One region of the Stenotrophomonas sp. 1L-E-5-B-C3 genome, then DNA from elsewhere that is predicted to be linked to it. Evidence: riboswitches for the same ligand, from Rfam matches in the RefSeq annotation. Region 1 holds a riboswitch; the other holds the start of a gene.
What was found. A riboswitch is a leader RNA that binds a small molecule or an ion and turns the genes downstream of it on or off. The one in region 1 is predicted to bind cobalamin.
Positions count from the first base shown of each region.

Region 2: another riboswitch for cobalamin. It lies ahead of AC0Z6F_RS11545 (epoxyqueuosine reductase QueH); the one in region 1 lies ahead of btuB (TonB-dependent vitamin B12 receptor).

Region 1 covers NZ_JBXAWS010000013.1:49,466-52,842, reverse strand. The annotation lists gene AC0Z6F_RS15980 (TfoX/Sxy family protein) at 1-153, shown strand, start outside; gene AC0Z6F_RS15975 (histidine phosphatase family protein) at 238-816, opposite strand; cobalamin riboswitch at 948-1,170, shown strand; gene btuB (TonB-dependent vitamin B12 receptor) at 1,288-3,129, shown strand; gene gph (phosphoglycolate phosphatase) at 3,271-3,377, opposite strand, start outside.
Region 2 covers NZ_JBXAWS010000007.1:199,482-202,858, reverse strand. The annotation lists gene AC0Z6F_RS11550 (patatin-like phospholipase family protein) at 1-1,174, opposite strand, end outside; cobalamin riboswitch at 1,302-1,516, shown strand; gene AC0Z6F_RS11545 (epoxyqueuosine reductase QueH) at 1,678-2,364, shown strand; gene pncA (bifunctional nicotinamidase/pyrazinamidase) at 2,420-3,046, shown strand; gene purU (formyltetrahydrofolate deformylase) at 3,159-3,377, opposite strand, start outside.

The DNA.
Region 1 (3,377 bases):
CAGCGCGATGCGCTGGTGCAGGACTATGAGGCGCGCATCGCCGCGCATCCGTTGAAAGCGGCCGGCCCGGCCTCGGGACCGGTGCATGAGCAGCGCTTCGACACCGATGATGACGCGGAAGACAGCGTGGCCGAGAGCGCCGACGAGGATTGACCGGTAGCGCCGGGCCATGCCCGGCGAGCGCGTAGCGCGGGTGATGTGGAATTCGCCGGGCATGGCCCGGCGCTACCGGATTCGTCAGGGCTGCTGCAGCTCCAGCAGTTCGCCCACCAGCCCGACCTCACCTCGCTCCAGCCACACCCGCAGGCGGGTGCCGTGGTCGATGCGCAGGGCCCAGCATAGCGACATCGGCAGTCCACAGACCTGCGACAGCACCATACGCAGCGGACCGCCATGGCTGACCACCAGCGTCGGCACCGGATCGTCATCATCGAGCAGGCGATCCAGCGCGCGTGCGATACGTCGCTCAAAGTGGCCCCAGCTTTCACCATTCGGTGGTGGGAACGCATGCGGGTCAGCATGGAAAGCGGCCAGCGCATCCTCCGGCAGGTCGAACAGCGACTGCCCGTCCCAATCACCGAAGTCCAGTTCTTCCCATTCCTCGTCCGCGTCCACGTCCAGCCCGCGTGGGGTGGCCAGTGCCATGGCGGTGTGCAGCGAGCGCAGGCGCGGCGAGCTGATCACCCGCTCCCAGGGATGCGCGGCGTAGGCCTCGACCAGTTCCTGTGGCAGGCGGGCCAGCTGCGGCGGATCGCTGCGGCCATCGAGGAATTCATCGCGACCATTGCCGGCGTGGCGGACCAGGTCGAGGATCATGCGTGCATCCCATGCGGGCGACGCAGGTACAACGGAAAACGGGCGGACATCGGCAACGGCACCACGGGATCAAGGGGCCATTCTAAGGGCAGTCGAGCAAGCTCGACGCTACGGGCTGCCTGCGATGCCGTAGACTGCGCGCACTTCCAGGTGACCTGCGGCCATGGCCGGCAGGTTGAAACGGGAAGCCGGTGACGCGTGATTCCACGCCATGCCGGCGCTGCCCCCGCAACGGTAAGCACGTCAGTTCCAGGCAACACCGCCACTGTGCCGCAGGCATGGGAAGGCGCCTGGACGGTGGCCTCGCGCCACCCGGCGGCAAGCCCGGAGACCGGCCCGGAAGCCTCAGGTCGCGATGCGGTGGGCATGGCGCTGGATGATCGCGGCCTGTGCTGCGGCATCGGCGCGTGCCTGCCTTCGCGGCTCCTCCCCTTCGCCACGCGGGCGTGCGTGGCACCCGGAGTTCCCCCGATGAAGCTGCAGTCCCGAATGCTGTCCCTGGCCGTGCTCGCCGCCCTTCCCGCGCTGGCCCAGGCCGCCGATGACACCACCGCGCTTGACCAGATCCTGGTCACCGCCACCCGCACCCCGATCGCCCTGCAGTACAGCATCGCGCCGGCGCAGGTAATCGACCGCGCGCAGATCGAATCCAGCCAGGCCACCTCGCTGCAGGAGCTGCTGCGCGGCCGCGCAGGCATCAACCTGACCAATGCTGGCGGCCTCGGCAAGCAGAGCTCGCTGTTCCTGCGCGGCACCAACTCCGGCCACACCGTGGTGCTGGTGGATGGCGTGCGCATCAACAGCGCCGATCTCGGCCTGGCCATGTACCAGGACCTGCCGCTGGCGCAGATCGAGCGCGTCGAAATCGTACGCGGCCCGCAGTCGAGCCTGTACGGTGCCGATGCCATCGGCGGCGTGATCCAGATCTTCACCCGCCGCAACCAGGGCGACTTCGCCCCGCACTTCCAGCTCGGTGGCGGCAGCAATGGCCTGCGCGAAGCCAGCGGCGGCATCGGCGGTGGTACCGAGCGCGGCTGGTTCGGCGCCGACATCGCCTACCAGCACTCCGACGGCATCGATGCCTGCCGCGGCTCGGCCACGCTGTTCGCCGGCTGCTTCGCAGACGAACCCGACCGCGACGGCTACCGCAACCTGTCCAAGAGCCTGCGTGGCGGCTACAGCTTCAACGACCAGTGGAACGTGGAAGGCAGCGCGCTGCGCGCCGACGGCAAGAACCACTACGACGGTTACTACAACTACTCGGAAACCCGCCAGCAGATCCTGGCCGGCAAGGTGCGCTACACCCCGTCCGAACGCCTGGCATTCACTGCCAACGTCGGCCGCAGCGACAATGAATCCGACAACTTCGGTGCACCAGGGGTGTTTGGCAGCGCGCAGACCCATCGTGACAGCGCCTCGCTGCAGGGTGACATCACGCTGGCCGAAGGTCAGCTGCTGAGCACCGGCGTGGACTGGAGTGAGGACAACCTGGATGGCAGCAGCGCCGGATATCTGGTCGACAGCCGCCGCAACACCGGCGTGTTCGTGCAGTACCAGGGCCGCTTCGGCCGCCATCAGCTGCAGGTCAGCGCGCGCAACGACGACAACCAGCAGTTCGGCAACCATGCCACCGGCAGCGTGGGCTGGGCGATGGAACTGGAGCACGGCCTGCGCGTCAATGCCAGCTACGGCACGGCGTTCAAGGCACCGACCTTCAGTGACCTGTATGACCCGTGGAGCGGCGTGCCAACGTTGAACCCGGAAAAGTCCAAGAGCGCAAACCTCGGCGTTTCGCAGCACGGCAAAGGTTGGCACTGGGGCCTGGACGTATACGAGACCCGCATTGATGACCTGATCACCTACGATGCGTCCACAATGAAAATGCAGCAGGTGGAGAAGGCACGCATCCGTGGCGCCGAGCTGACCGGTGGCGTGCTGCTGGCCGGTTTCGACATCAATGCGCAGCTAAGCTACACCGACCCACGCAACCGCACCCACGGCAGCACCCAGTTCGACAACTGGCTGCCGCGCCGCGCGCAGCAGACCGCGCGCCTGGACATTGACCGCCGCTTCGGTGATTTCCGCGCCGGCCTGACCGTGCAGGGTGCGGGCAAGCGCTATGACGATGCCGCCAACGCAGTGAAGGTCGGCGGCTACGGCACGCTGGACCTGCGCGCCGAGTACGCGCTGACGCCGGAGTGGTCGCTGCTGGCGCGTGCCGCCAACGTGTTCGACCGCCGCTACGAGACGGTGGCGTGGTTCAACCAGCCTGGTCGCGAGTACCAGCTGAGCGTGCGTTACCAGCCGAAGTGACCGCGACGGTCATGGTAGTGCCGGCCGCTGGCCGGCAACATCATGACCTTCGGCAACGCGTTCCGGCTTGCCGGCCAGCGGCCGGCACTACCCATTGCGTCGGCCCGGGTTACCGCCCGGTGACCGGCGTTATCCGTTGCATCAGCCCTTCAACCCCGGCAACTCACGCAGGTCGTCGATCACCGCCACCGCATGCGCGGTGGCCAGATCCAGGCCGCGCGGATAGCCGTAACGCACCAGCGCGATCG
Region 2 (3,377 bases), on a different contig from region 1:
CGAACAGGTGGATCGGGAAGTTGCTGCTGATGCCACCATCGGAGAACCAGCAGATGCGAAATGCGGTGATCACCGGGCCACAGGTCTGCCCGGCACTGGTCAGCCCTTCCATGCTGTCGGCCACATTGTGTTCCTGGTCGGCCGCAGGCGCGGTCGGTTCGCAGCGGCGTTCGCGGCGCGAGGGCTCATGCAACGGCACCGCGCTGATCAGCAACGGGAAGCTCAGGCTCATGCGCGTGGCCACCAGCACTGGCAGCTTCGGGCCCTGCGGCAGGTGGTAGTACTGCCGCCCGTCCACCTCCAGCGGTGGGCCGGCCTGCGTCACCAGCCATTGCACCACGCCGGCCGGGAACAGCTGCTCGAACTCCTCGCGCAGGAACCAGAACTGCGCGCCGCCGAGCGGCAAGGTGCGTGGCTCGTTGTGCGACACACAGGTGGTGATCATCTGCAGGCTGATCGCATGCGGGCTGTCCGGCTCGCCGGCATAGCGCGGCGCATCGTGCAGGTCGGCGAACGTGAGCGGTGCATCCAGCGGCTTGCCGGACAGCTGCTGCAGGCACTCGTGCAACCATTCGGTCAATGCCGGTCTGCGCGCGTCGCGGCCCAGGCCGCTGCACAGGCCCAACAGGTTGCGCCGCGCCACCCGGGCCACGCGCAGCGCGGCACCGGCCACGCCGGCACCATAGGCGCACAGCAGCGACGGCAGCAGCGTGGCGGCCACGCCGCTCCAACCGCCGCCCCACCAGCCCAGGCCGAGCAGCAGCGCCAGCGATACCAGCACTTCCAGCGGTGCAATCTCGAACACCGCAACGGCCAGGCACAGCAACTTGTGCGGCAGGCGGGCATTGCCGGTCAGCACCACCAGCAGCCGATACGCTGCACGAGCGCCTCGCGCCGGCTGGAACAGGCTGTAGATGAAGCCACGCCGCGACAGCTGCGCCGACACCGCCGACAGCCCGCTGTAGCCTGCGTCGCCGGACAGGTGCTCACCCGCCTGCTGGCGGCGATCACCGCATGCCGCTGCCGCTGCCACCGCCGCGGCGATGGCGCCGGCCGAGGTGCCGCCGATGCTCTTGAAGCGATATTCGCGGGCCAGCGCCAGTACCGCATTGGGGTACACGATGCCGCTGGTGATGCCGCCTTTCATGACCAGATCGCAGTACTTCGCCGCCACGAGCCACCTCCCGTCTGTCGGTGCCCAGTATCGCAAGAGGCGCTCTCACAGCCTGAGAAACCAGCCACAGCCCTGCACTTTCATTGGCCCTTGACCATTGCCCTCGACGCGTCCACCGTTGGCACGCCGAAGGTATCCCTGCCGTGGCGTTGATGGCGGCAGGAATTTAAACGGGAATCCGGTGAAGGCGCCTCGCGCGCCCATTCCGGAGCTGCCCCGCAGCGGTGAATGGAAACGAATCCTGCCAACAGCACTGGGCTCACGCCTGGGAAGCGGCGGGTAGTAGGTGGGCTGCGGCCCGTGTCCATCAGCCCGAATACCGGCCCCGGCCGGGGGACACGACCGTCCCCTGACTCGACCTGGAATCTCCGCGGGGAGGTTGCCGGGGCCGTCGTTGTCCTGCGCCTGCAGGCGGTGCGGCCGCGTGCGTCCTGTTCACGGTTTCCGGCCAGACCTGTTCACCCACGCGCTGATGCATGGGCCACCGCCGTTGCCGGCGGTCCATGCGGTACCTGACGATGACCGAGCTCCAACGCCCCACCCTGTCCCTGCCCGAAAACGGCCAGCGCCTGCTGCTGCACTCGTGCTGCGCACCCTGCTCCGGCGAAGTGATGGAGGCGATCACCGCCTCCGGGATCGACTACGCGATCTTCTTCTACAACCCCAACATCCACCCGGTGAAGGAGTACGAGCTGCGCAAGCAGGAGAATATCCGCTTCGCCGAACAGCACAACATTCCCTTCATCGACTGCGATTACGACACGGACAACTGGTTCAGCCGTGCACGCGGCATGGAGAACGAGCCCGAGCGTGGTATCCGCTGCACGATGTGCTTCGACATGCGTTTCGAGCGCACCGCCTTGTATGCGCACGAGCATGGCTACGACACCATCAGTTCGTCGCTGGGCATTTCGCGCTGGAAGAACATGGCGCAGATCAACGACTGTGGCATCCGCGCCGCATCCCGCTATGAAGGCCTGCAGTACTGGGACTACAACTGGCGCAAGGGCGGCGGCGCCAGCCGCATGGTCGAGATCAGCAAGCGCGAGCAGTTCTATCAGCAGGAATACTGCGGCTGCGTGTACTCGCTGCGCGATGCCAACCGCCACCGCCGCGAGAACGGCCGCGAACGGATCAAGATCGGCCTGCTGTACTACGGGCAGGACGCTGAGACGCCGCAGGGCGATTGACGTGTGCGCATGGGGCGGCCACGCTGGTCGCCCCTTTCGTTGTACCGGATCTGCCATGACCGCCCTGCCCGCCGATGTCGCCCTGCTGGTGATCGACCTGCAGCCGGACTTCATGCCCGGTGGCACACTGGCCTGCGACCAGGGCGATGCGTTGGTAGCACCGATTGCCGAACTGCTGGCGCAGCGCCGCTACCGCACCGTGGTGGCGACCCAGGACTGGCACCCGGCCGACCATGCCTCGTTCGCCAGCCAGCACCCCGGCCGACGGCCCTTCGAGACCATCCTGCTGCACGCGCAGCCGCAGACCCTGTGGCCGGACCACTGCGTGCAGGGCAGCGCCGGTGCCGCCCTGCATCCCGGCGTGGACTGGACCGTGGCCGACTTGATCCTGCGCAAGGGCACCCGCCAGCAAGTGGATTCATACAGTGCCTTCCGCGAGAACCACGGGCCCGACGGTACCCGCCCCGCCACCGGCCTGGCCGGTTGGCTGCACGAGCGTGGCATCCGCGAGGTGCACGTGTGCGGCCTGGCCCGCGACTACTGCGTGCTGTGGAGCGCGCAGGACGCGGTGAAGTCCGGCTTCCGGGTGAGATTCCTGTGGGAGCTGACCAAGCCGGTAACCGACGCCAACGACGCGATGGTGCGCGAGGCGCTTGGCAAGGCGGGGATCGCGATCGCCTGACCCACAACCGCCGGGCACGGCCCGGCGCTACCGGTAATCCGACCCGAAACGGTAGTGCCGGCCGCTGGCCGGCAACCCCGGGATCTCTGCTGTTGCCGGCCAGCGGCCGGCACTACCGGAACACGACCGTACGGTGCCCGTTGAGCAGGATGCGGTGTTCCACATGGCGGCGCACGGCGCGTGCCAGCACCAGCGATTCGGTATCGCTGCCCAGCCGCACCAGTTCGCGCGGAACCATCGCGTGGTCCACGCGGGCCACGTCCTGTTCGATGATCGGACCTTCGTCCAGATCCTCGGTGACGTAGTGCGCGGTGGCACCGATGATCTTGAC